Linked DNA regions of Victivallis sp. Marseille-Q1083. The protein of the gene in region 1 interacts with the protein of each later gene in a pairwise test. Links are inferred from orthologs where the notes say so. Each region holds a gene or a part of one and is shown in the gene's direction. Other genes may lie near its edges. The genes, in order: HWX74_RS10090 and HWX74_RS03315.

Evidence for each region.
Region 2: the proteins of HWX74_RS10090 (region 1) and HWX74_RS03315 interact in binary tests that used the Escherichia coli proteins (3 or more experiments, as listed by UniProt). The link is inferred for Victivallis sp. Marseille-Q1083 from one-to-one orthologs.

What each region holds. Positions count from the first base shown.
Region 1 is NZ_CAHJXL010000001.1:2,456,498-2,468,726, forward strand. The notes cover bases 2,082-5,080. They hold HWX74_RS10090 (hypothetical protein), read left to right. Parts: upstream 2,082-2,982; coding sequence 2,983-4,179; downstream 4,180-5,080. Other genes in these bases: ftsA (cell division protein FtsA), read left to right, coding at 2,082-2,983; HWX74_RS10095 (DUF4091 domain-containing protein), read left to right, coding at 4,221-5,080. Also shown: groL (chaperonin GroEL), read left to right, coding at 1-1,028; HWX74_RS10080 (hypothetical protein), read left to right, coding at 1,174-1,491; more of ftsA, read left to right, coding at 1,697-2,081; more of HWX74_RS10095, read left to right, coding at 5,081-5,867; HWX74_RS10100 (hypothetical protein), read left to right, coding at 5,880-6,164; HWX74_RS10105 (peptidase domain-containing ABC transporter), read left to right, coding at 6,171-8,747; HWX74_RS10110 (HlyD family type I secretion periplasmic adaptor subunit), read left to right, coding at 8,750-10,078; HWX74_RS10115 (C13 family peptidase), read left to right, coding at 10,219-12,229. UniProt on the Escherichia coli protein: Essential cell division protein that forms a contractile ring structure (Z ring) at the future cell division site. The regulation of the ring assembly controls the timing and the location of cell division.
Region 2 is NZ_CAHJXL010000001.1:843,811-860,413, forward strand. Bases 1-2,881 are described here. They hold HWX74_RS03315 (rod shape-determining protein), read left to right. Parts: upstream 1-867; coding sequence 868-1,896; downstream 1,897-2,881. Other genes in these bases: metG (methionine--tRNA ligase), read left to right, coding at 1-720; HWX74_RS03320 (response regulator transcription factor), read left to right, coding at 2,024-2,716; HWX74_RS03325 (HAMP domain-containing sensor histidine kinase), read left to right, coding at 2,679-2,881. Also shown: more of HWX74_RS03325, read left to right, coding at 2,882-4,277; HWX74_RS03330 (hypothetical protein), read left to right, coding at 4,408-4,923; protein translocase subunit SecD, read right to left, coding at 5,002-7,572; HWX74_RS03340 (hypothetical protein), read right to left, coding at 7,790-8,206; HWX74_RS19960 (type II secretion system protein), read left to right, coding at 8,757-9,524; HWX74_RS03350 (hypothetical protein), read left to right, coding at 9,521-11,509; HWX74_RS03355 (LacI family DNA-binding transcriptional regulator), read left to right, coding at 11,627-12,649; HWX74_RS03360 (LemA family protein), read left to right, coding at 12,805-13,389; HWX74_RS03365 (YgcG family protein), read left to right, coding at 13,400-14,116; HWX74_RS03370 (glycoside hydrolase domain-containing protein), read right to left, coding at 14,227-16,603. UniProt on the Escherichia coli protein: Forms membrane-associated dynamic filaments that are essential for cell shape determination. Acts by regulating cell wall synthesis and cell elongation, and thus cell shape.

The sequences.
Region 1 (12,229 bases):
ACACTGAAGGCATGTCGGCGGTGCTGGACGATTGCTATATCCTGATTCATGAAAAGAAAATCAGCAACCTCAACGATATGCTGCCGCTGCTGCAGTTGGTGGCCAAAGAAGGCAAGCCGTTGCTGATCATCGCCGAAGACGTCGAAGGCGAAGCGCTGGCGACGCTGGTGATCAACAAGATGCGCGGCACCCTGAACGTTTGCGCGGTCAAGGCTCCCGGATTCGGCGACCGCCGCAAAGCGATGCTGCAGGATATCGCCGTTCTGACCGGCGGCACCTGCGTCACCGAAGATCTCGGCATCAAGTTGGAAAATGTCACGCTGGAACAGTTGGGCAAAGCCAAGCGCGTCACGATTGACAAAGAGAACACCGTCATCGTCGAAGGCGCCGGTCTGCCGAGCGCCATCGCCGGCCGGGTCAATCAGATCCGCCGCGAAATGGAAGAGACCACTTCCGATTATGATCGTGAAAAACTGCAGGAACGTCTGGCCAAGCTGGCCGGCGGGGTGGCGGTGGTCCATGTCGGCGCGACGACCGAGACGGAAATGAAAGAGAAGAAGGCCCGCGTCGAAGATGCGCTGCACGCGACCCGCGCCGCGGTGGAAGAAGGTATCGTCCCGGGCGGCGGTGTAGCGTTGCTGCGCGCGGCCAAAGCGTTGAACAGCCTGAAACTGACCGGCGATGAAGCGATTGGCGCTCAGATCGTCAAACGGGCGATCGAGGAACCGTTGCGCCAACTGGCGGCCAACGGCGGTTACGAGGGCAGCATCGTCGTCCAGAAGGTCAAGGAGCTGAAAGATACCGAAGGGTTCGATGTGGCGACCGGCCAGTATGTCGATATGCTCAAATGTGGTATCCTGGACCCGACGAAGGTGACGCGCTCGGCTTTGCAGAACGCCGCGTCGATTTCCGGTCTGTTGCTGACCACCGAATGCCTGATCACCGATGTCAAGGAAGAAAAAGAACCGGCTGCTCCGGCCGGCGGCATGGGTGGCATGGGCGGTATGGGCGGCATGGGCATGATGTAAGTCAGGTCATTCTGTCGATACGACGCTTGGGCGGGGAAATTTTTCCCCGCCCTTTTTGCTTTGAGAGGATTTGATTGCCGGTCGGCAGAGTGTAGAGTAATATACAAGAGGAGTGGGAAGGGAACGCGACAGGAGGGATGGGAAAATGTTGGGATTCGATCCGGAAGGAACGCCGGCGCGGCCGGGCGTTGCTTGCTTTCGTGCGCTCATCGCGTTCGGGGTGGCGGTGCTGGCGCTTCTGTCATGCATGTTGTTGTTGGCAGCTTTCTCCTGCTTTCCCAATGGCGGCTTTTATTCGCTGGTGTGGCTGGCTTGTTATCTGTTTTTTCTCTGCCGTTTGGTGGCGTGGGTGAAACAATCCCGACGGGTATCGCGCTGGGCTGGCTGGGGAATGTTCTGGTGTGTGGTGATGATTTGTGTGGTGGCTTTGTGTTCCTTGCTGTCGTGGGGAGGCCGAGGCTGACAGGAACGGCTGACGGAAGGACAGGAGCCGGAGGAAAAAGGCGGTGATGTGCCGATGCGTTGAATGGAATTTCGCCGCGCATACCCCGGCCGTAAAAAACCGTAAAAAAAATTGGAATCAATTGGTATTTTCCGCCTTTGGTAATATTTTGTGTAACGTATTTGTAGTTCTTTCGGAATTTTAGGAATCAACGAGAAATAATCGGATGTTGAAACGGCGGGATATCATTACGGCAGTCGAGATCGGCACCTCGAAAATTTGTGTGCTGATCGGTGCTTCACGCCCGGACGAACCGTTGACCATCATCGGCCGCGGTGAAGCCTCCGGCGGCAATTCGGTGGTCAAGGGCGAGATCGTCGACATGGACCTGGCGCTGGAAAAATTGACTGAGGCGCTGGAAGCGGCCGATGCGTCGGCCGGGCGCGAAATCAACAACAGCCGGATCATCGCCATGTCGGTCACCGGCTGCAATATCAACTCCTACCAGGGGGTCGGCACGGTATTCATCAATGCCGAAGACCAGCGGGTCTCCCAGGCGGCGATCGGTGAGGCGATCAAAAATGCCCAGGTCAAGCCGTTGCCGCTGGAACAGACCAAAATCAATACTTTCGACGCCTTCTATCTGTTGGATGGCATTCGTCGGGCCCGCAATCCGGAAAATCAGGTCGCCCATAAGCTTGAAGCGTATTTGCATGTCATTCACGGCGACACCAACCGGATCGAAAATTTCCGTTCGCTGATGCGTGATGCCGGATTCGAAGCGGATGTCAAGATTGTGTTCAGCGCCATTGCCGATGTCTACGGCATCCTGACCGACGAGGAGAAGGAGAATGGCGTACTGCTGGTCAATATGGGGGCCGGCACGACGGAATATGCCGTGGTGTTCAACATGGGCGTGCTGGCCAGCGGCGTGCTGCCGGTCGGCATGGAACATGTCGTCAATGATTTGTCGCTCGGCTTGAACCTGACGATCAATCAGTGCCGCAAAATCCTGCAGGACGGTTCGCTGCAGCGCAGCGTCGAACGGCGGCAGGGGGTGCTGGAGATGAAAAATGCCGAAGGCGCCCTGCGGCGGATTCCGTTGAGTTCGTTCGAGCGGATCATCGATTTGCGTTTGCGGGAGGTGTTTGAAATCATCAAGCGGCGGGTCGGCGAAGAGGGCATCCTGCGCAACCTGGCCAGCGGCGGCGTGCTGACCGGCGGGGCCGCCCTGTTCGACCGTACCTTTGAACTTTTTCATACCGTTTTTGAGTTTCCGGTCCGGATCGGCCGGCCTTACGATGCCAGCGGCGCCCTGACCGACTTGGAAAATCCGCGTTACAGCACGGTCTGGGGGGTGTTGAAGTTCGGTGAGGAGTGCAATCAGATTTATTCGGCGATGCGGCCGCGCGGCATGTTCGGCCGGTTGGCCGAGGCGGTGGGGGAAGCCGGTGAAGTCGGCGATCGGATGCTGCGCGGGGTCGGCGAATTGTTCAAATCGATAAAGATGTGATGAATATGGCAGAAGAAACGGTGCGGGAAAAGACGATCGCGGTTCTGGGGTTGGGCTGTGCCGGCGTGCGGGTGGTCAATCTGTTGAGCCGGATGCCGGAAGCCGCCCATCTGCGTCTGCTGGCGGTGGACACCGACAGCGAGGCGCTGGACGGTTGCCCGCTGCCGGAAGAGAATAAATTGCTGGCCGACCGTCAGTGGCGCAACGGGCGCGGCTGCGGCGGCGATGTGCTCAAAGGGCAGCGTTCGATGGCCCGGGAACGCGCCGCGCTGGAGACCTTGATCAGCGACTCCAAATTATTGCTGGTGATCGGCGGCCTCGGCGGCGGCACCGCCAGCGGCGGTGCTCCGGCGCTGGCCGGATTGGCCGGCCGGTTGAAAATTCCGACTATTTTTCTGTTGACGATGCCGTTCTCGCTGGAGGGACACAGCAAGCGGAAAATTTCCGAAGATACGTTGCAGGAGTTGCTGCCGGTGGTGGATGTGCTGCTCTGTTTGCCGAACGATCTGCTGTTTTCGGTGCTGCCGGCGGAGACGTCGACCCGGGAGGCCTTCCGGCTGGCCGACCTGGAGCTGGCCCGTTCGGTGGTGGGAGTCAGCGAATTGCTGCGGGTCGGCAATCTGCTGCCGGCCGATTTCGGCGATCTGCGGACCGTTTTGCGGGAGCGAAAGAGCTTCTGTGCCATCGGCGTCGGCAATGCGGCGGCCGGCGAAGGGTTGAACGTCGGCCAGTTGGCGCTGGAACGGCTGCTGGAAGCGCCGTTGCTGGGCGGGGTGAATAAATTGCGCGACGCCGATGTCGTGGTGCTGACGCTGCTGGGCGGGGAGGCGTTGAGCCTGGGCGAGATGAAAGCGGTCTTCGAGGCGGCCCGCCGGTTTATCGGCGAGGATGCCAACGTGGTGATCGGCACCAATGTCGATCCGGCGTATGGCGACCGCATCCAGCTGACCGCGTTGGCGATCAAATACGACGGCAAAGTCGAGGCGGTCCGCCGGCCGGTGCACCGTCGCCGGGCGGAACGGCCGGCAGTGGTCGGCAGTATTGCCGGCGGCGGTCAATTCGAGCAGCCGCAGTTTGAACTGGAACCGGTCTCCCGCGGCATCTTTCTGAATACGACGCAAGTGGTGGTCAACGGGGAAGATTTGGATATTCCGACTTTCCAGCGCCGTTCGGTTGCGATCGACAAGGGTGAATAAAGCATACAGGCTAATTGTTTCAAGAATAGTAAGGAGTTGGAATGTTTAAGTTCAGGTTGATCAGTTCTCTCGAAAAAGTGTTTTGCGACGAGGCGCTGCAGGCGGAGGAGTTGTGCTGCGGCACCGCGCTGCAGGGGGAAATTTACAGTTTTCAGGTGGCCTACTGGACCGACAGTTGGTGTTTGAAGGTGTTGCCGGTGGTCGAATCGCCGCTGGCGGAGGCGGTCACGGTCCGGGAGGTGAAATCGGTTCCGAGCGAACTGCCGGCCAACGATCCGGAGATTCCGGACGCCGTGTTGCGCCGGACGCCGGGCCTGTATCCGGACCTGCTCGATGAAATTGCCGATGGAGTGAAAACGCTGCCGGAGCAGTGGCGGACGTTGTGGGTTTCGGTTGCCGTGCCGGAGAATTGCGCCGGCGGCAAATATCCGATCCGGCTGAAACTGGTTCCCGCAGAACCGATGCCCGATCTGCCGGAAGTGCTGGGAGAGGGGAATTTTACGCTGGAAGTAGTGCCGGTGGCGCTGCCGGAGCAGACGCTGATCCATACCGAATGGTTCCATGCCGATTGTCTTTATACCTATTATCAGGTGCCCTGCTGGAGTGAAAGGCACTGGGAACTGCTGAAAGCCTATATCCAGTCGGCGGCGGATCACGGCATCAATATGCTGTTGACGCCGCTGTGGACGCAGCCGCTGGATACCGCGGTCGGCGGGGAGCGGCCGACGGTGCAGTTGCTGAAGATCAGCAAGAAGGGAGACCGCTACCATTTCGACTTCTCGCTGCTGGAGCGCTGGATCGATCTCTGCGAGTCGTGCGGAATCCGGTACTTCGAAATGTCACACTTGTATACGCAGTGGGGAGCCACCTGCACGCCGAAAATTGTCGTGGAAGTTGATGGCGAGGAACAGAAACTGTTCGGCTGGCAGGTTTCCGCCCAATCGGTTGAATACCGTCAATTCCTGCAGCAGTTGCTGCCGGAATTGACCGCTTTCCTGCGCGGCAAACAGTTGGAGGGGCGTTGCTATTTCCATGTTTCCGACGAGCCGAGCGAGGAACATCTGGAGAGCTATCAGCGGTCGGCGGAATTCGTCGCGTCGCTGCTGGATGGCGACTGGCCGATGATCGATGCGCTGTCGAGTTTCGAATTCTATGCCAAGGGACTGGTCAAGCTGCCGATTCCGTCGAACGATCACATCGAAGCGTTCGTCGAGCACCAGGTTCAGCCGTTGTGGACCTATTATTGCGTTGGTCAGCGGGCGGCGGTGCCGAACCGTTTCTATTCGTTCTCCTCGGCCCGCAACCGGATCATGGGAATTTTGATGTACCGCTATCAGATCAAAGGGTTCCTGCAGTGGGGATTCAATTTCTGGTATACGCAGTACTCGCTGAAGCAGGATATCGATCCGTTCCGGGAAACCGATGCCGGCCGGGCGTTCTGCGGCGGCGATTCCTATCTGGTTTATCCGGGGAAAAACGGTCCGCTCGATTCGATCCGCTACGAAGTGTTCCGGGATGGTTTGCAGGATATGCGGGCGCTGGAGTTGCTGGAGAAGAAAATCGGCCGGCCGGCGGTGCTGGAGCTGCTGGAAGGCGATCTCGGCTATCAATTGACGATGAAGCGCTATCCGCGCAGCGCCAGTTGGCTGCTGGAGGTGCGCAACCGCATCAACCGGGCGTTGGCGTAAAGGAGATTGCTCATGGCTGCCAGACGGGTATTCGTCGATGGCCTGGAAAAGGTCAGCATGATGGATGGCATGATCCATCTGGATTTTTTCAACTACGTGTCCGGCGCCGACCGGACGCAGCCGTTGAACAAGGAAGTGACCGAGGAGATGATTCTGTCGACGGCCGGTTTTCGGCGCATTCACGCCGCCGTCGACAAATTGTTTCATCAGTTGCAGCAGGCTGGATTGTTGCCGGGAGAAAATGAGCCGGCGGCGGAGAAAGGGCAGGAGCCCGCTTCGCCGAATTTTCGGGATTGATCCGGCATGGAAATGACTGACAGCCGTTTGACCGCCGAGGCGTGCATCCGAGAGATCGTCCGGGTGCTGCCGTCCGGAGTCAATCCGGAGGCGCTGTTCGCCGAATTGCCGTTGGCGGAGCAGCCGCCGCACGAGTGGCTGTGCACGGTGCTGGAGCGTTTGGATTTCCAGGCGCAGTATCTGGAAGCGGAAGCGCCGGGTGAGTTGTATTTGCAGATCGGCATGCCGGTGATGTTGCAGTTGGCCAACGGCAACTGGGTGATTTTTCTCGGCTTGCGCTCGCCGTTGCGGCAGGGGGACAGCGAACAGGTGGTGCTGTTCGACCCGTTGACCCAGGCGGAAAACAAGATGCTCTTTGTCCCGAAAGGGCAGTTCGAGCGCAATTGGCACGGCCGGGCGATCCTGGTCCGGTCCCGCCGCAACGCTTCGTATGCGGCCGATGGCCGGCTGACGGCGTTTTATGCGTTTTGCGCGATCGCCCGGCAGTGCGGCGTCGAAGTGGATGTCGCCCGGTTGCGGCATGAGAGCGCCATCGAGACGGCGGAGCCGGACTGGCGGGAGTTGCAGGCGATCGCCGGGCGTTACGGCTTGAAGAGCCGGGCGGTGAAATTCGACTGGACGAGGCTGCGCAATTTGCAGGAAGCTTTTCCCGCTTTGGTGGAAAAGAAGAACGGCCAGTTCGCGGTGCTGTGCGGTTTCCGCGCGGCGGCGGACGGCGAAGTGCAGGCGGCGGTCTGGGATCCGGCGCCGCCGCCGGGGGAGACGCCGGGCGTTCATTACTGGAAACAAGCTCAATACGAAGAAGTTTTTGCCGAACGCCAGTTGCTGTTGAAGCGGACCTATTCGCTGCTGGATGAGAAGCAGCCGTTCGGGCTCTCCTGGTTTGTGCCGGAGTTCTGGAAGCAGCGCCGGTTGTTCCTGGAGGTGGTGCTGGCGATGCTGGCGATCAGCGCGATCGGTCTGGTGACGCCGCTGTTTTTCCAGATCGTCGTCGACAAAGTGCTGGTACACGAGAGTTACCGGACGTTGAACGTGCTCGGCGTCGGCATTGTCGTCGTGCTGCTGTTCAACGCGGTGCTGGAAGGGTTGCGGGATTATTTGCTGCTCTTCTGCACCAATAAGATCGATATCAGGACTGCGGCGCGGACTTTTCTGCATATGCTGAATTTGCCGGTCGGCTTTTTCGAACAGATGCCGGCCGGGGTGTTGATCAAACACATGCAGCAGACCGATAAAATCCGCAATTTTCTTTCCGGAAATTTGTTTTTCACGATGATCGAACTGATTTCGCTGGCGGTGTTCATTCCCTTTTTGTTCATTTACAGTTGGCAGTTGACGCTGGTGGTGCTGGCGTTTTCGCTGATGATGGCGTTGATCATCGCTTGTCTGATCCGGCCGTTCCAGCGGCGTTTGCAGGAGCTCTATCTGGCCGAAGGACAGCGGCAGAGCATGCTGGTGGAGTCGATCAACGGCATCCGCACGGTGAAATCGCTGGCGCTGGAGCCGGCGCAGATCCGCAAGTGGAACGATACGGCGGCTTACGCCATCACCCGTTATTTCAACGTCGGCAAGATCTCGATGACCGCCCGGGTGACCAGCCAACTGCTGGAAAAACTGATGGTCGTGGCGATCATCTGGATCGGCGCGCTGGCGGTTTTCGACAAGGAAATCACGGTCGGCGCCTTGATTGCCTTTCAGATGCTGGCCGGCCGGGTGACCGGCCCGCTGGTGCGCCTGGTCGGGCTGGTGCACGAATACCAGCAGACGGCGTTATCGGTGAAAATGCTCGGACAAGTGATGAATGCGCCGCCGGAACAGGTCGGCGGCCGGATCCGGCAGCCGTTGAAAGGCGAAATTTCCTTCGAAAACGTCACCTTCCAGTATACGCCGGACAGTGTGCCGGCGATCAGGAATTTTTCATTGCGCATCCGGCCCGGCGAAGTGGTCGGTCTGGTCGGCCGCAGCGGTTCCGGCAAGACGACGCTGACCAAATTGCTGCAGGGGCTCTATCCGCTGCAGCAGGGGTTGATCAAATTCGACGGCATTGATTTGCGGGAGATCGACCGGGCTCATTTACGGGCCAACATCGGCGTGGTGCTGCAGGACAACTTCATTTTCAGCGGCACGATCCGCGACAACATCGCGCTGACCAAGAAAGATGCGTCGATGGAGGAGATCATCTACGTGTCGCGCCTGGCCGGTGCCGAGGAATTCATCCAGAAACTGGGCAGAGGCTATGATTCGGTGCTGGAAGAAAATGGCGCCAACCTGTCCGGCGGCCAGCGGCAGCGGCTGGCGATCGCCCGCGCTTTGCTGCCCAATCCGCGCATTTTGATTTTCGACGAGGCGACCAGCGCGCTGGACCCGGAGAGCGAAGAGTTGATCCGGGCGAACCTGCGGATGATCTGCCGGGAGCGGACGGTGATCATCGTTTCGCACCGGCTGTCGATGGTGATGGGGGCGGACAATATCGTCATTCTCGACGGCGGCGAACTGCGCGATGCCGGAACGCACCGGCAATTGCTGCAGCGGGAAGGCATCTATCATGACTTTTGGGTGCAGCAGCAGGGAGGGATGGCTTGAGCATGACGAAGAAACCGAAAATTCCGGCGGCGGCGCTGGAATTTCAATCCGACGCACTGGAGCTGGAGCAGCGGCCGGCGCCGTGGTATTCCCGGCTGACCTTGTATGTCATTTTGCTGCTGTTCGTCCTGGCGGTCGTCTGGGCCAGCGTCTTCAAAGTGGACAAGATCGTCATGGCCGAAGGCAAATTGACGACCTTGCGGCCGAATATCGTCATGAAACCGCTGGAACGCACGGTGATCAGGGAGATCAATGTGGTCGCCGGCCAGTTCGTTCATGAGAACGATGTGCTGATCACCTTCGATCCGACCTTCAACCAGGCGGAGGAAGAGCGGCTGCAGGAGCAGTTGAAGAGTCTGACCATGGAGACCGAACGGCTCAAGGCGGAGGCCGCCGGCCGGGAGTTTCAGGTGGACGGGGCCGCCGCCGATTGGGATTACAAGCAGCAGCGGCTGATTTTCGATGAACGTAATTTGTATTACCGGGCCCGGCTGGATTATTTCGAACAGAATCTTCAGCGCATCGACGCCGGATTGCATACCCGCCGGCAGAGTCTGAGTAAGCAGCGGGAACGGCTGGAGAAACTGCAGGAGATCGAAGACATGTTGACGACGCTGCACGAGCAGGGCAGTGTATCGCTGAAGCAGCTGCTGGAAACCCAGTTGTCGCGGTTGCAGATGGAGGGGGAGGTCGACCGGCTGGAAAATCAACTGCAGGAAGCCGAACATGAACGGTCGTCGGTCGGCTCGGAACGGGATTCTTTTATCAAGGATTACCAGCGTCAGACGGTTGAATCGCTGGTCGAGGTCGAGCGCAACCGGCAGGCGGCGGAAAAACAGTTGGAAAAAGCCCGGCGGCTGAGCTCGCTGGTGGTTTTGCGGGCGCCTTGCGATGCGATCGTCCATGAGATCGCCGCCTTTTCGGAGGGGTCGGCGGTCCGGGAGGCGGAATCGTTGATTACGTTGGTGCCGGTGAGCGACGTTGAAGTCGAAGCGAACATCGACCCGCGGGATATCGGCCTGGTCAAATGCGGTGATGAAGCCAGGATCAAGCTGGACCCGTTTCCGTTTCAGCGGTTCGGCACGCTGACCGGTCGGGTCAGGCTGATTTCCGAGGATACCTTTCAGGAGCAGTTGGGCAACGGCGCGACCCGCAATTATTACCGGGCCCGGCTGACGGTGGAGGGCCGGTTGTCCCAGGTGCCGGAGAATTTCCGGCTGCAGCCGGGGATGCGGCTGACCGCCGAGATCAAGGTCGGTGAACGGCGGCTCATCGAATATCTGATTCATCCGCTGATCAAGGCGCTGGATGAATCGGTGCGGGAACCGTAAGCGGAAAATTTGGGTAAAAAAACATTTTTTGGCGAATTTTGCTATTGCATTTTTGTTTTGAGGTGCTTATAATTATACGGATGGATTTTTGACGATTCCAATAGAGCCGTCGTACTGCGGCTGAATTAGGAGATGGAACAATGGCTAGAGATGAAGGAATGGAGCAGGCGAACTGGACCGATGCCGGCGCGGACGGCGTGGTGTTGGACATGTTCCCGCAGGAGACTTCGGCCGGCAGGGTGGTCTTGTCGGGGTTGGGGGAAGATCAGTTGGAATGGGTGATCATGGCGGACGGCCGGGTTGCCGACGCGATGGCGGAAAGACAATCGAGCCGGCGGGCGATGGCGGCGCTGCGAAGTGCGTCGGCTGCGGCGATTTCCGAGCTTTCCTTCAGCGGAGTCAATCAGGTGACGGCATTGTTGCGCAGTTATTCGGCCGGCCAGGCGACGGCGGCAATGACGTTGAATGCCGCTGCGGCCGGCAATTCGGCGGCGCTGTCCAGCCTGACGGCGCCGGGCGTCAAGTCGAACGCCGTGGTAATGCCGGATGATTACGATAGCGAAGGCAGAGATGACAACTGGTGGACGCGGGCGACGGATCTTTACGTGTCCGAACTCGGCCAGGAGCATACGATTCATGTCGGCGGCGATATCGACTGGGTGAAATTCACGCCGGATACCATCGGCCGTTATTCGATTCAGACCACCGGTACGCTGTCGGATATGCAATTCACGGTTTATTCCCTGACCGGGGCTGGTGAGTTGAACGAGATTGCGACGGTGAAGGGCGATAAATTGGGCGGTCCGGAATATTCCGAATTTTTACGGGCCGGCATGACTTATTATATCAAAGTTTCGGCGCTCGATCCGGATAAGACGGTAAAAAATTACCAGATTCGGGTATCGGCCAGCGATGGCGCCTATGATCAATATGAAGTAGGCGGCGGCGACGGCAAGGCGAAAGGCAACGACAACTTGTGGACGCAGGCGACGGCGTTGTCGGTCGGCGAAGTGCAGCTGCACAGCATTCATCTGAACGGCGACATCGACTGGGTGAAAATTGCCGCGAACGGTCTGCAGACGATCAGTCTGGATGCCTCGGATGACATGAAATTGACTTTTTATGAGCTGACGAAATCCGGTTTGGTGGAAATCAGCCGATTGGCCGGGAATCATGGCGGCATTGCTTATGAATTCAGTTCGGCGAAGACCTATTACGTATCGGCGGAGAAGAATGGCTCCGGTACGGTGCAGGCTTATGAATTGAGCCTGGTCAACGGCAATCCGGGCTACATCCGGGTCGACCAGTATGAAAACGACAACACCAAAGAACAGGCGACGACGCTGACGGTGAAGGAAAGCCAGCAGCACACCCTGCACGATTCCGGCGATGTCGACTGGATGACGTTCTCGCTGACCGATACCGGATACGGTGAAATCACGCTTTCGGCCACCGAACGGCTCGCGGCGAAGCTCTATCAGGTCGTTGACGGCAACCTGATGGAAGTGAGCAGCCAGACCGGGACGAACATCACCATCACGACGGAAGCGGCCCCGGGCACGACATATTACTTGCAGACCGAAACGGTTGACGGAACGCCGGTCAACAGTTACGACGTCAATTTGTCGGTTACACCGCCGAGCCAGAATTACGTCGTGTTGTTCAGCGGCGGATGTGATATGTACAATAATCGTATTGATTATTATACGACCGTTCGTGAGATGTATAACACCATGCTTAATGTTTATAATGTTCCGGCGGAGAACATTTTCGTTGTTTATGCCGATGGTACCGATCCGGGGGGTGATTGTTTTGATCCCTTTACTGAGAGGGTGTTTAACTCCGATATGACATATGCGACGAGCAAGGGGTCGCAAGTATTGGCCGCCAGCCGAAATAATTTGAAAAATGTTTTCAGTCAAATTAGTAGTGTAATTACTGAAAATGACAACTTTCTCTTTTATGCTTATGATCATGGCGGAGGGGAAGAAGATCCTTCCATAAAAGGAGAAGAAGTTCTTTGTGGTTGGTATTATCCCGATTTGTCGACGGGTACCTATGGTGAGATGAATGATATTACCGGTGTTGAATTTGCCCAATGGTCAGAGTCGATAAACGCGAAGGCTGCTACGTTGACTTATATGTTTAGTG
Region 2 (16,603 bases), 1.6 Mb from region 1 along the record:
GCGCTGGCCGAAATGCGGCTGGAACAGGGTTTGGAGAGTATCATGAACGCGGTGCGCGCCGGCAATCGCTACCTGGAAAAAACCGCGCCGTGGACGCTGGCCAAACAAGGCGAAACCGGCCGGCTGCGGACTGTTTTGTATACCGCGTCCGAAGCGTTGCGGCAAATCTCGGTGCTGCTCCATCCGGTGATGCCGGAAAAAATGACCGAATTGCGGCTGGCGCTCGGCTTGAACGCCGCGGAAGCGGCCCACTGCTCCATCGTCGAACTGGAAAATGACGCCAACGTGCTTTCCGGACGGCAGGTGCAGGACAGCGCCGGATTGTTTCCGCGCATCGTCGATGAACCGGCGCCGGCAAAACCGGCGCCGGCCGCTCCGCCGGCGGAAAAGCCGGTCAACCTGATCACCATCGATCAGTTTTTCCAGACGGAGTTGAAAACGGCCAGAGTGCTGGCGGCGGAGAAGATCGACGGCGCCGACAAACTGCTGAAGCTTCAGATCGAAATCGGCGCGGAAAAACGTCAGTTGGTCGCCGGCGTCGCTCAGTTTTACACTCCGGAGGAGATCGTCGGCAAAACCATCGTCGTCGTCGCCAATCTGAAGCCGGCCAGGATCCGCGGCATCGAATCGCAGGGCATGTTGCTGGCGGCCAAAAAAGGCAAGGAACTGCGTCTGGTTACCGTCGACGGCGAAATCGGCTCGGGCGCTTCGGTCGGCTGAGTTTTGCCGGACAATCCGGCAACCAAAAAGTCGCTTGAAAACACCATTGCAGTGTTGACTTTTCGTCAAATGGTTCTTTATTAATAGTGAATGGAGTAATTTTCCAAAATTTAGCATGAATTTTACAGAATAAAGCAGGGAATTTTGATGTTTACGCAACGGTTGGCCAAATTTTTTACGACGGACATCGGTATTGACCTGGGTACCGCGAACTGTCTGGTTTACGTCCGAGACAAAGGGATTGTCCTGTCCGAACCATCCGTGGTGGCGATCACCGAAAACACCAAAGAGGTTCTTGCTGTCGGCGAAGAGGCCAAGCGCATGCTCGGCCGGACGCCAAGCAACATTCAGGCCATCCGCCCGATGAAGGACGGCGTCATCGCCGACTTCGACATCACCGAAAGCATGTTGCGCTATTTCATCCGCAAGGCGATCAATTCGGTGCCCTGGCGGCAGCAACTGCTCGGCCCCCGGGTGCTGGTGGCGGTGCCGTCCGGCATCACCGAAGTGGAAAATCGGGCGGTCAAAGAGAGTGCCAAACGAGCCGGCGCCGGCGTGGTATCGCTGGTCGAGGAGCCGATGGCGGCAGCGGTCGGCGTCGGGCTGCCGGTGGCGGAACCGTCCGGCAGCATGATCGTCGACATCGGCGGCGGCACGACCGAAGTGGCGGTCATTTCGCTTTCCGGCATCGTCGGCGCCAAAAGCGTCCGGGTCGGCGGCGACGAACTGGACGCCGCGATCGGCCAGCATATGAAACGGGTTTACAATTTGATGATCGGGTCGCGGACCGAAGAACGGATCAAAATCGTCCTCGGCAGCGCCTATCCGACCAAAGATGACGCCGAAATGGAAGTCAAAGGCCGCGACCTGGTGTCCGGCCTGCCGAAAACCGTCCGGATCAACGCCGGTGAAATCCGGATCGCCCTGCAGGAGCCGATCACGACGATCATCGAAGCGTGCCGGGCGACGCTGGAACGCTGTCCGCCGGAATTGGCCGCCGATTTGATCGACCGCGGCATTATGCTCGCCGGCGGCGGAGCGTTGCTCGACGGCCTGGACCGGCTGCTGGTCGAAGAAACCGGCTTGCCGGTGTTCGTCGCCGAAGATCCGTTGCTCGCCGTCGCCAACGGGACCGGCATCATGCTGCAGGAAATGGACAGCATCACCCAGGCTTGAGCGGAACTTGCCAAGGCGGGATGGACTGGAAAGCGGGCGCCGGTTTCTCCGGCGCAATTTTATTTTATGGCGGTTTCCATCAAACGATTTCATTTTTTTCATGCAAAAATGCTGATCGGGACAATTTATGAGAATTCTTTTGGTCGAGGATGACGCCAGAACGGCGGATTTCATTCTCAAGGGCTTGCAGCAGTCCGGCTACAATACGATCCATGCCGCCGACGGGACGGACGGCCTGTTCAAAGCCCGCACGGAAAGCTACGATCTGGCGATCATCGACGTCATGCTGCCGGGGCTGGACGGCTTCACGCTGGTCGAAAAACTCCGTGCCGGCGGCAACAGCCGGCCGATCATCATTCTGAGCGCCAAAAACTCGGTGAAGGACAAAATCAAAGGACTGGAAAACGGCAGCGACGACTATCTGGTCAAACCGTTCTCCTTTTCCGAACTGCTCGCCCGACTCCAGGCGCTGTTGCGCCGGGCCAACACCAACCTGGAACCGACGACGCTGAGGGTCGGCGACCTGAGCGTCGATCTGTTGAGCCACAAGGTGTATCGCGGCGATGTCCGCATCGACATTCAGCCGCTGGAATTTTCCCTGCTGGAATATCTGGCCCGCAACGCCGGCAGGGTGGTTTCCAAAACGATGATCATGGACCACGTCTGGGAATACAATTTTGATCCGCAGACCAACATCGTCGAAACCCGCATGTGCCGGCTGCGAGAAAAAATCGACAAACCGTTCGACAGCAAATTGATCCATACGATCAGGGGATTCGGCTATGTCTTGGAGCCTCAGGCGGATTTCGAAAACCGTTAAATTCCGGATTGCCGTCTGGTACGCCGCTCTCTTCGCCATTTCGGCGATTGCCGGTTTGGCCTTGCTCTACTTCTGCCTCGGCCGCGCCCTGTACGACGCGGTAGACCGGCAACTGAAAAACAGCGCCCGCGAACTGGTCTATGAATACCTGACCGGCAAACGCTTCCAGAAATTCGACCGGGAGCTGCCGCTCGCCGCCGTCAAGCCCGGCACGCTGCAGCGTTTCCGGCAGAAACTACCGACCCTGCAGCCGCTGGTGGCCTTCGAACGCAACGTCTCGGACGACCAGTTTCAAATTCTCTACGGCTGCGCCGACGGCAAACTGTACGAATTGCGGCTGGGGGCCGACAATACGGTCTATTCTCAATTGCTCGATCCGGCCAATCATCTCGCCGCTTTGCAGAAGACGTTCGAGGACCGGGAAGTGTCGGAGGGACGCAACAACCTCGTCCTGCGGCTGTATGCGGCGGACGGACGGCTGCTGGCCCATTCGCTGACCTCGAACCTGTCGGAATCGACCGGCCCGCTTTCCCGGGAACGCTACAGCACCGTCTCCGGACCGACCGCCGACTTCCGGTTGCTGGAACTGCCGTTGTTCGACGGCAGCCGTCTGCTGATCGGGCGCAACCTGCAGCCGACCCAGACGCTGATGCACCAATATCTGTTGATCTGCCTGGTCACTTTCGCCGGCATTCTGCTGGCCGGCAGTCTGTGCGGCTGGTTCATCGCCAGCCGTTTTCTCTGCCGGGTGCAACGGGTCAGCGCCACCGCCCGGCAAATCGCCGCCGGCGATTTCAGCCGCCGGGTGCCGGTCGGCAACGACGGGACGGAAATCGATGAGCTGGTCCACACCTTCAACCGGATGACAGCCAATACTGAAAAATTATTTCTGGAACTGCAAAGCGTCACCGACGACGTGGCGCATGATTTGCGGACGCCGCTGACCCGTATTCGCGGACTGGCCGAAATTACCGTCAGCGGACGTCAGGAGTTGTCCGCTTACTGGGAAATGGCAGCGATCGTCGCCGAGGAATGCAATCAGATGTTGCAGATCATCAACACCATGCTGGAAATCACCCGGATGGAAGCCAATTGCGATAAACTAACCAAGGAAGAGTTCGATTTGAACCGGCTGCTGGCCCGGGCGGGCGAATTATTTTCCGCCTCCGCCGAAGCCAAGTCGATCGAATTGCACCTGCATCTGCCGGCAACACCGGTGCCGATCGTCGCTGAAAAACTCAAAATTCAACGGGTTTTCGCCAATTTGCTGGATAACGCGCTGAAATTCACCGCCCCCGGCGGCAGCATCGACGTGGAGCTGACCACCGCCGGACAGGCCGTCGTCACCCGCATCCGCGACAACGGCTGCGGCATCAGGCCGGAAGACCTGTCCCGCGTCTTCGAACGCTTCTTCCGCAGCGATCCGAGCCGCAACTGTCCCGGCAACGGCCTGGGTTTGGCGTTGGTTCGCGCCATTGTCCAGGCCCACGGCGGCACCATTCAAGCCGACAGCAAATTCGGTCAGGGTACCGAATTTACCGTCTTTTTACCGCAAAAATAAGTCTTTTTCGGCCAGATTGCCAAATTGTAATCTTCCGGCAATCTTCCGGTTATCTTCATTGGTTATACTATTGGGTAAAGAAAGCAACCGGAATAGGCCGGCTGCCGAATCCAAAAAAGGAGTTTGAAAAATGAGACAAATCATCTGGTCAACCCTGGCCCTGGTCACGGCTTTCGCCGTCACTTACACCGTTGCCAGCGACCTGCCGGACGCTGCCGCCGACCCCGTCGCCGCTGGAGACAGCACCGTCTGCCCGGCTACTGCCGGTCAGGCGACCGTGACCCCGACAGCGGAAGACGAGCCGGCAGTGGCCGAACCGGCAAACGAACCGGCAACGAAGAATGAAGCGGAAACGGCAGTTCAGCCGGAAGACGCCGAAACAAACGACAAAGCGGTGGAACCGGCGGCGGATGCGGCCGGAACGGATGACGAAGCGGTCAAGGACGGCAACGACAAAGCGGTGGAACCGGCGGCGGATGCGGCCGGAACGGATGACGAAGCGGTCAAGGACGACAACGAAGAGACCGACGAAGTCAGCATTGAGGCCGAAGTTCCGGCCGAAAGCGAGGAAACGCCCGAAACGAACGACGACAATGGAGCGGACCAGCCCACCGAGGCGCTCTATTTCAACGATCTTGCGCTGTAAGCGTTAAGATATTCCCGTTTTCCCTAATCCCGGCGCCCGTCATCCGTTGAGTGCGGATGGCGGGCGCCACTTTTCAGTTTACTTTTCCCGGGCGACACGCATGCCGATTTTACGGTGCCAGAACGACACTATCGGACTGGCGATAAAGATCGAGGAGAAGGTACCGATGACAATTCCCAGCATCATCACCAGGACAAAATCGTTGATCGCGATGCCGCCGAAGCAGAACATCACCACGACGACCAGCAGCGTCGTCACGCTGGTCAAAATGGTCCGGCTCAAGGTCTGATTGATGCTGATGTTGATGATTTCCGAATAGGTTTTGTCCGGAATCAGCTTCACTTCTTCGCGGATGCGGTCGAAGATGACGATGGTATCGTTGATCGAATAGCCGATGATCGTCAACAGCGCCGCCACCACCGGCAGCGACAATTCCCGGCCCATCAGCAGGAAAATCCCCAGGGCGATGAGCACATCGTGCGCCAGCGCGATCATTCCGGCGATCGCGTAGGAAAATTCGAAACGGAGCGAAACGTAAATGATCATGCCGACGACAGCCAACACGATCGACAGCAGCGCCGACTTGCTCATCTCCCAGCCGACCAGGCCGCCGACGGTGGATTCCTGCCCGTCGGACAACTGCAGTTGCGGGAAATCCCGCGACAACTTCTCCAGCACCCGGCTCTTGATGTCCGTCGCCTGCTGATCACCGCTCAGGTCGATCTCCCGGATCAGGAACTCCACTTTGCGGTTGTCCGACATCGAGGCATTGGCCTTGTAACCGATCCGGGCCTCGAGATTGGCCGCTTGCAGCGAAGTTTCCAACTGTTTGACCGGCACTTCTTCGGCGTAATTGAACGACAACATGGTGCCGCCGGTGAAATCCACCCCCAGCATCGAACTGCCTTTGACCAGGCAGACGATGACACTCAGCACCAGCAATGTGCCGGATAACGGAAACGCCCAGCGGCGCGCTTTGATGAAATTGTAGTTCGGCTTGCTGAAAAAACGGCACATTTTCAACGTCTTCCATTGCCGGAACCGCAACGCATAATCGAAGATCAGCCGGGTCATGAACAACGCGGTAAACATGCTGCTGGCAATACCGATCGACAAACTGACCGCGAAACCTTTGACCGGCCCGCTGCCGAAATACATCAGAATCACGCCGATCAGCAGCGTGGTGACATTGCCGTCCAGCACGGCGGAGAACGCTTTCTCATAACCGAGCGGAATGGCGGCCGCCAGATTCCTGCCGCGGTTGAGCTCTTCACGGATCCGCTCGAAGATCAACACGTTGGCATCGACCGCCATCCCCAAAGTCAGGATGATCCCGGCAATCCCCGGCATCGTCAGCGTCGCCCCGAACGCCGCCATCGCGCCCATGATCAACACGACATTGAGCGCCAGCGCCAACACGGCGATCACCCCGGCCCGACGGTAATAGACGCACATGAAAACCGTCAGCAGCGCCAGCGCCAGCAGACCGGCCCAAATACCGTTCCGGACGTTGTCCGCCCCCAGCGACGGCGCCGTGTCATACACGGCGTTGATCTTGATCTGAAACGGGAAACTGCCGGCCGTCAGCGCGTCGGCGATATTCTGCGCCTCCTCATGGGAGAAACTGCCGGAAATGGAAGCGTTGCCGTCGACGATCGCCGCCCGGATATACGGCGCGCAATACAATTTGCCATCAAGCACAATCGCCAACTGCCGGTTGATATTTTCGCTGGTAATCCGGCCGAACTGTTCGGCGCCGGCGGCATTGAACGACAATGAAATCCGCAACTGTCCGTAACTGTCCTTTTCCGCCGCCGCGGCAACGATGTCCCGGCCATCCATCTCCGCCCGTCGGGACACAAAGTAGTAATTGACGACCTCGGTATCGGCATCCGGTATTTTTTCCGTGCTGCTCAACAGCATATAGCCGGGCGGCGGCATGAAGTTGGCGGGATCGCGCCGGTACTCTTCGACCAGCCGGTCATTGTCCGGGTGGACCAGCCGGAACCGCAGCTTGCAGCTCATCTGGATGATGCTCTGCAATTTGTCCTTCTCATCCTTGGAGACGATCGGCGCCTTCAAAGAGATTGAACGGCTGCCGAACGGCGAAATTTCCGACTCGAAGATATTCTGGGTTTCCAATCGCTTCCGCAGCGTTTCGATCGCCTGGTCGCGGTAATGATTGAACTCCCGCTCAATGCGCTTCTCCAGTTCCGCCCGGTCGCTCTTATCGCCGTCATGCTCGAATTGCGCCAGAAAATCCGCATCCGGCACCAAATCCAGCACAAACTCCACACCGCCGTTCAAATCGAGCCCCAGCCGGATCGAGCCGGAGGCCTTTTTGCGGATCATCGCGACGACGTCGCTGTTGTCGCCGCCCTTGGCCCCCTCCACCAGCCGGTTCAACTTCACCTGCCTGGCCTCGGCCACTTCCAACAGCGCGACCGCCGGATTTTTATCCGGACTGTTCGTCTGCAATTCCCGGGCCTCCACGATCAATTCTTCGCCGGCTTGCCGGTTGGCGGCATTGAGCGTCTTCCGGAACGTTTCGTAAAAATCCTGCGGCGTCAACGGGTAAATCGCCCAGGCAAATATCAGTGTGACCACCGCCAGAATGGTGGTTCTCAGCTTGAAGTGCATGTTATCCATCAATGATTCTCTTCCTCAAAACAATTTCGGCATCCCCGGATCATGGTCGATAACCGCCGGCAGTGCCGGCTTCCCCCGCTCCGGAGTCCCCGCGATACAATCGGAAGCTCGAACCGCTTCCCAGACGGGAAACATTCGAACCAGCAAGCGCAAGGTACCGGTGTCACACCGATTCAACGGCGCGACCGCATCAGACGGCGCCGCACCGGTACCGGGATCAAGCCGGCGGACCGGCCCGGACGATGATCTGATCGGCCAGCAAAGTTTGAGGTTGGAAGATAAATTCACCCGGACGGGCGAAAGCGCAGTAAATTTCAGGCGGAACCGGCAGCATCCGTTCCGGCGGCAGTACCGGACTGCGCACCGGCGGCTTGCCGCAGGAGCTTTTCATCGGCACCCGCTTGACGGCGAAACAGTGCTCGCCGCGCACCGGCGGTTCCCAATACGGTTCCGCGCTCACCGGGCTGTCCTGGCGCAGAATCGTCGAATTCCGGAAGCTGTCAAACGGCTGGAACAAGGACGGCAACGGCTCGTTCCCCGCACCGATTCCGGGCGCCGAAGCCCCCCAGAGTGCCGCCGCTCCGCCTCCCAGCGTCAGCAGCAACAGCAAAACCAGCCAGCTCGTTTTTTTCATTTCATTCCGTCCTCGTTCAAAGATTGGCAACTAATATACGCAATTCTCCGGAAAATACAATCGCCAGCCCGGCAAATTCCGCTCCAGTTTCTCCCGCCGGTCAACTCCCTTGCCATCGGTTTTCCGCCGGCCGGTAAAAATTTGGCCACTTAAAAAAATAAACGCACATTTGTCAAATTACCCCCCCACCCTCAAAAATTTGTGCATTCAGTTAGCCTAAAAGGTTGAGATGATTATTTTCCGCATGTCCCTTCTGCCAGGAAGAATAGGGATTGCAGTAAAAGATTCTCGTGCGCGGTTTCATATTGTTACGCCATCGCATTTGTCAAACTTCATAAATGCAAGCTGTCTATTTTCTGCGGTGCGTTTACTTTTTCAATTGACCCAAAGAAATATTTTTCAAAAAAATGCGGTTGCCCTATTGACTTTTTGGGAAAAATTCAGTATAATTAAATCATGATTGATAGATCGGTTTATCAAAATGTTTATCAAAAGAACGGCGCGGCCGGAAATGATGGTCGCGGCAAAATTGAAAAAAAAGGAATGGAACATGAAAGTGCGCAAAGGGAAATTTCAGAGATTCACATTGATTGAATTGTTGGTCGTGATTGCGATCATCGCCATTCTTGCCAGCATGTTGCTGCCGGCGCTGAGCAAGGCCAAGGAGAAGGCGGTGGCAATCAAATGCACCAGCAACTTCAAACAGCAGGGATTGGGGTTTGCTTTGTATGCCAACGACTACAACGACAATATCATGACGATGTGCTGGGACAATTCCTGTACGTTTTACTGGGCGGATATTTACGCGTCGGAGAGTTCGATCGCCGGGGAAGGCAGCAACTTTATGAAGTATTTCCAGGATCAGGGGTATCCGGTGATGCTCGGCTACTCCAGCACCAGTGATAATTTCATTTTTTGCGGGCAGACTTCGGTAAGAAATCGTGGAACCACTTATGCTGCGGCCGCATTCTGGCAATCCACGCCGGAAACCTGCCGGATTTCCAATATCGACTCCAAGGGATTTGCGACGATGGGATTGAAACAGGGGGCGATGCGCAATCCCTCCGCCGTGATCATGATGACCGAGGCGGCGAATGCCAGTGGCGGTTCGGTCAACTGGTTTTATATCACCGATGCCAGTGATTGCGACAATTTGATCGATTTCCGGCATTCCGGACGCGGATTGTTCCTGTTCGGTGACGGGCATGCTGCCGCCGGCGGTGATGAAGCCGTCCTGGGGACGGTGGATGCGCAGGATTATTTCTGGGAAAATACGCGTTTTGTCTACAAAAACGGCGGGCGGAGAAAAGTCAATTGAATCGGGACTGCTTGACCATGATGAAACGGTTGTTGCGCGGAATATTGTTGGGGATGCTGCTGAATGCCGCGGCGGTTGCCGGAGAGAACCTCTTTCCGGCGGCCGCGCTGCGACAGGCCGAAGCCTGGTACCTGCCGGAAGGCTACCAGTGGCGTTTGAGTGAAGGCAAGGATGGCAGCGGGGCGGTATACTATTGCCGTCCTTCGGCGGATTCCTATGTGCTGGCGACCGTCGAATTGACCGGTTTGCAGCCCGGCGAACTCTATGAATATGGCGGTTGGGTGAAAGCAGCGCAGCTTGGCAACGGCGCCGAGGTTACGGCGGCGTTCTGTGTGGAATTTCACGATGCCGACGGAAAATACTTGACCGGTGATTATGGCGCGATGGCGGCGGGAGAACGCGATTGGACGCTGCTGAAGGGTGAATTTGCCGTTCCGGAAGAGGCGGTGACGGCGACTTTCACGCCCTATTTGCGGCCGGATACCACCGGCGAAGCCTGGTTTTCCAACTTTTTCCTGCACCGGAAAGATGAAGTCCGCTGGGTGACGGCTCTGCGGGATTATCGCGGCAGTCTGCCGGTCAGGCAGGCGGCGGTTCATTTGACCGGCACCGTTTACAATTTACCGGAAAATCTTCGAAATCAGCCGTTGACCTGCAAAGCATCGTTTTTAAATGCGGCCGGAGAAGAACGGCAATCCCGGTGTTTCGAATGGTCGGAAGGGGTGACAGAACTGGCATTGCCCGACGATTGCGAACTCCTGGCGCTGGAATTGTATGCGCCGGACGGCGCGACCCTGCTGGGCAGGAGTTCCCATCGGTTGCGGCGGATCGATTCGGAGCGGCGGCCGGAAAATGCCTGCTGGATCGATGAACGCGGACGCGCCTGGGTCAACGGGGCGAAATTCCTGCCGATCGGGCTTTATATCGACCGGTGCGGCGGCCGGAATATCGGTGCGGAGATTCCGGCGATTGCCGCCGGCAGTTTCAATTGCGTCATGCCGTATGATACGTTGGTCTGGCAGTCGGATGACGGTGCGGCCGGTGCAGCGGCGATTCGCGGCGAACTGGACCGGTTGGAAGCGGCGGGATTGAAGATCATTTTTTCACTGAAAGATATCCGTGACAACGGTTGGATCCGGGAATGGGAAGGCACGACCGGCGAGTTGGCGGTCCTGGATAAGGTGGTCGAAACGTTTCGGAATCATCCGGCTCTGCTGGCCTGGTATATCTGCGATGAGGACGGACCGGAGATGTATGAACGACTGAAAGTGCGCCGTGAGCTGGTCAACGGGCGCGACCCCTGGCATCCGACCTGGTTGGTGACATGTCACTACGACACGCCGAAGGTATATATGGCCGGCGCCGATGTCTATGGCATCGATCCTTATCCGATCGGCTATGCCGGCAGCGACATCGCCAGCGTCGAATCGGTGTTGCGCAGGACCGTGGCCGGGCTGGGGGAAAATATGGCGCTCTGGGCGGTGCCGCAGATTTTTAATCAGGGCGTCTATTGGGCCGGTGCCGATTGGGAACGTTACCGGAAATATGTCGATCCGACCGAAGAGGAAATGCTGAGCATTGTTCTATTGGAAGCAATTTACGGAGCCAAAGGCTTTGTGATGTATTCTTACTTCGATTTGAAACGGGGACCGGATCGGGAACTGTTCGACCGTCAATGGCCGAAAGTCTGCCGGGTGGCGGCGGAATTGGAAAAACTGGCGCCGTATCTGCTGGGCGATCCGGCCGGGCCGGCATTTGACTGCCGCATGCTCGATGGACAGCTTGCCGTCCAAAGTTTCACCGCCGATGACGGCCGGCAGGCGGTGGTCATCGTGGCGCCGTCGAAGGAAGGCGGCCGGGCGGAACTGGACCTGCCGGAATCCGGGCGTTTCCATTCCCGCTTCGGGCGGACCGTCCGGCAGCCGGACGGCAGTTGGCGTTTTGCCAGTGAAGGAGTCGGGTGCGACATTCTCTATGCCGAATAGAAGAATTCGTCACAAAGTCAGCGGCAAGGATTGAAAAGCGGTCCCGGCGCCATTAAAGTATTTTCATTGAATTGGGTGGAAACAGGGCGCCGGGTGCCGCGGAAGAAGAAACATGTTATGGAGACGAAAGTTAGATTAGTGGATATTGCCGAACGGGCGAAGGTTTCCCGTGCCACCGTCAGCCGGGTGCTGTGCGGCGGCGGCAAGGGGTCGATCCGGGTTTCGGAGTCGACCCGCAAACGGATTATGGATTTGGCGAAGGAGATGAATTTTTCTCCCGATCCTTCCGCCCGGTCGCTGGCCGGCAAGAACAGTTATATCATCGGTTGTTTGATCGACACCCAGGCCTCTTTGCAGAAGAACGCCATCCTGTCCCGTATCGAGGAGATGCTCAACGAGCGGAATTACCGGCTGATGATCGGCCAGGCGCACGACAGCTACCGGCGGCTGGTCAAGTATCTGGCAGATTTCCGTTCTTACCATGTCGACGGCTTGATCTGCTTTGCCCATGACTATCAGGAATTTTCCCTGGCCGATTGTTTCCGGCCGGAAGACAACGTCGTCTTCATTGACGAGCCGAATGTGCCGATCAGTCATTTTGTCTCGTCGGATTTTCACCAGTGCTATCAAAATCTGGTTCTGCAACTGGTCGATGCCGGCCGTTCCCGGATCGGTTATACGACCTTCTACAGTTCGCTGCGTTGCAACCTGAGTAAGATCTGGGGCTACCGGGCCGGCATTCACGCCCGTCGGCTCGAATCCTTTGAACTGAATATCGAACAGATTATTTCACCGAAAAAACTGGCCGAGCAGGTGGTCGCTTATGTCCGGCAAACCCAATTGGATGCGATGATTCTCTTTTGCAACGATCTTTTCGCCATGGCGGTTTGCCGGGAGTTGGCCGCCGCCGGTTTCCGGGTGCCGGAGGACGTGGCGGTGATCGGTTGCGACAATTCGGCGTTCTGTGAATATTCGACGCCGCGCCTGAGCTCGGTCGAACTGTTTCCGGATACGCTGGCGGAGGCGGCGGTCGAGCTGCTTTTTTCGGTCATCGACAAGCGGCCGGTGCCGCCGAAAGTGTTGGTGGCGCCGGAGGTGATCTATCGGGATTCGACGCCGGAATCGCTGAAAAACGGCTGAAAGCAAATGCCGGAATTCCCGGTGTTCGCTGCGGAAGTGACCGGGCGCAATTTTTTTCTTTCAAAGTTGTATTCCGTGAAAAGGTGTTTAGATTATGCGCTGGATGGCGCGTAAGGAAACGGCCGGCAATTTTCAACCAGAATTGGAGAAGGAATATGACGCAGACGGCAAAAATCAGTTTGGCGGTGGTCGGCGGTTTGATTGCCCTGGTGGTGATCGGGGCGATTTTCGTGATTTCGGTGCGGAACGGCCTGATCGACCGGCAGGAACGGGTGAGAGAGAATTGGAGCCAGATTGATACGCAATTGCAGCGCCGGGTGGACTTGATCCCGAATCTGGTGGAGACGGTCAAGGGATATGCCGCGCACGAGAATAAGATTTTCTCCGAAATCGCCGAAGCCCGCAGCCGTTTGCTGACCGCTTCCGGCCCGGAGGCCAAAGCCGAGTCGGGCGCGGTGCTGGAATCGGCTTTGGGCCGTCTGCTGGCGATCGCCGAGAATTATCCGGACCTCAAGGCTAATCAGAATTTCATCCGGTTGCAGGATGAACTGGCCGGGACTGAAAACCGGATCAGCGTGGCCCGGACCCGTTACAATGATTGCGTGCGGGATTTCAATGCGGCAATCCGCAAGTTTCCCGGTTCGTTGTTCGCTTCCGGCATGGGGTTGACGGCGGCGGAATATTTCCAGCCCCCGGCCGGTGCCGCCGCAGTGCAGACGCCGCCGCAAGTGCGGTTCTAATGGTTTACCGATGAAATTCCGGATCATTTGGGCCGTCGTATTGATATTTGGTGCCTTCCTGCCGTCGTTGCAGGCCGCTTTGACGGTGCCGCCATTGACCGGCCGGGTGGTTGACCGCGCCCAGGTATTCTCGCCGGAAGGCGAAGCCGCATTGGAACAGGCGATTCGTCGACTGGAGAATGCGACCGGCGGACAGATGGCGGTGCTGACCATTCCGTCGCTGGAAGGGGACAATCTGGAAACGTTCGGCATCAAAGTGGCGGAAAAGTGGGAAATCGGCAGCAGAAAGGAAGCGAATGGCGCCATTCTGCTGCTGGCGGTCAGGGACCGGCAAATGCGGCTGGAAATCGGCTACGGCTGGGAAGGCGTCATCAATGACGCCCGGGCGGGAGATATCGTGCGGGGCATGACCGGTTTTTTGCAGGATGGCGACTATGATACGGCTGCCAGGTATGCGGTGAACCGCGTGGAAGAACTGGTGACCGGCAAGCCGGTGGCGGATCTGCCGGTGCCGCCGCGCCGGGCGAAAGAACAGGATGGCGGCGCCGGGTGGGGCGCAATTGTTTTCTTCATTATTCTGTTGCTGATCTTCAGCCGTTCGCGCGGTTTTTTCTTTTTTGGCGGCGGCGGCGGCGGATTTCGCGGCGGCGGCGGTGGTTTTGGCGGCGGCGGATTTCGCGGCGGCGGTGGCGGTTTTGGTGGTGGCGGCGCGTCCGGCCGCTGGTAAAAAGGGGGGATAAAAACATCGGTCACTCCCGTTCTTTTGAAGTGGCCGATGTTTGTTTGAGCGGTTTCGACCGATAGCCGTCAGAACTGAGGCTTTCGCGGATGCGTCGGTTATCGGGCGGACACGGTTTGCGCCGGACCAAGGGCGATCAGCCGGACGTCCCGGGCCGGAATGTCGATGGTGATTTTGCCGTCATTCACCGGCAGGTCCCGCCGCCATTCCATTTCGGCGGCGGAGAAGGTGTTGCCCGGAAATTGCAGCAGCGCCGGATCGATTTCCACCGAAACACTTTGCGGTTCGTCCGTCAAATTGCCGACGACGGCCAACGCCGATTCTCCCGCATTCAAATACAGACTGCAGACGATCCGCGGATCCTGCGGCGAAAGCCGGACCTGCCGCCGGTTGTGCCAATACGGCAGCCATTCGGCGTTTTCACAATTCATCCGGTCGAAAATCCGCCAGACCGGCACCAGCCCCTCTAGCGCCTCAAGGGTGAACGCACTGTAATTGATGTCGTGCAGCAGCGTGTATGCCAGTCCTTCCCGGAATTGGAACGGGTTGTTCAAATAGACCAGGAATTCCACCGGCGCACCGAATTGCCGTCCGTAGAATTTGGCACGGAAATCCGGCAGGTCGACCTGGAAGCCCGGTTGGTGAATCATGTACTCCTCGCCGAGCAGCAGCCGATGGCTCCAGGCGCCGGCCAGCGGCATCAGGTTGCCGGAATAGTGGTTGAAGATCAAGCCGTCCGCTTGACGCGACATCAGAATCTGATAGAGACGTTTGCCGTGCCGATGGAGTTTGCGCAGCGGGAAGCTGTCGCGTAAATTGCCGTCTCGGTCGATCCAGCCGCAGCCGTGGGCGGTGTTGCGGCAATCGCCGGAGAACATCGCGCCGTCATAATAATAGCCGTCGGTGCCGAATTCCCGGATCATTTTGTCGGCATGAAAGGCGATGAAATCCGTCCAGCAATCCGCGCCGACGCAACTGGCGGAAAAGGCGTGATCGAGGTAATTGATCCAATCGCTGTTCCAGTTGGAATCCGGCACCCAGCGGCTGTCCGGTTCCGACATCCACAGATCGTGGAAGTAACGGCTCATCGGCGCGTTGTCGCCGAGTCCACCGCCGTAATAGAGCCCGAGCTGGCCGCCGCGGCGGTGGAAGTGGTCGACCAGTTCATGCAACGCTTTGATGCGCCGTTCATCGGCCGGGTAGGGATCGCCGTAGTTTTTACCCCAGTCCTGATGCATATTAGCGTAGCGCGCGCCGCTGCCGAGCCGGTAATCGGTGAAGGTGTTGAACAGTTGCCAGCACTTGACGCCGTCGATTTCGACTTCGGAGAGCACGCCGAACCGTTCGCCGCCGCCGGGCGTCCGGTATTGCTGAAATGCCGCGCCGGCATTTTCGCAGAGGACGACGCCGGCGGTGTCCGGCGAGAGCTCCTGCCATGCCGCCGGTTCAGTCGTCCGGTTGAACAGCGCCAGGTCGCGCAATTGAAAGCTGCTGTCGGCCTGTACTTTGGTCGTGCCGAAGCAGAGCCGGATTTCGGTATTTTCCGCCGGGCGGCCGAACAGGCCGCTGGCCGCGGCCTGGCCGATTTCCCGGCCGTTCTCGTAAAGCCGGACCGTCCCGGCATCCCAGCAGAGCGCCAGCTGCGTCCACTGTCGGTTGATTCGATCGGCCGGCAGGCCGAGGTCCGCCGTATCGAACAGCAATTTGTCCCCGTCTGGCGTGGTCTGTTCGCCGACCCAACTGCCGGTGCCGCCCTGCCGGAACAGCCGGAACAGGCTGCCGTGGGAGTCGGAAACGGAGAAGATTTCCGTATTGCCGCCGGGGAATTCCGGCCGCAGCGTCATGACCAGCGTTCCGGCTTCCGGATTGAACTTTTCGGCGGGGGTGTAGACCAGGGCGCCGGTGCCGAGGTGGTCGCGAAGGTTTTCGTCGTAACCGGCCCAATGGGTCAGCCGGCGGCGGCGTTCCCGCGCGTCATATGGCTTCGGCGGGGTGATCTGCAGGCCGAAACCGATCTTCAGCGGCCGGTCGATGACGGTCGGCTGATCGATCAGGGCGACGCTGAATACGCTGCCCTCTGCAGTCGGGCGCAATTGCAGCGGTTCGGCGGCGGCGCAATTCCAATTTTCCATCGATTCGGCATACCAGGCCAGGCCGCGGTCGTCGTTGTAAACCGTGACGACCGGTCTGAAGGCGGAATGCCAGTCGCCGTCCAGCGTCCGGGCGTAATTGTTCCAGGTGAAATCGATCGGATAGATGTATTCGGCAATTTCCGGGCGGAACGGAATCTGCAGCGCCAGGCGGTCCAGGGTCTGCGGCCGGTCCGGCAGGAGGGTCAATTCATACCAGAGAAAACCGTCCTCCTCCATCGACAGTTCCGCCCGGTAGGCCAGGCCGTCTATCGCGTTGGAGCCGGCCAGTTCGATCCGGTCCTCGGCGGCCTCGCCGGGCTGAAGTCTGCCGGCGGACAGGTCG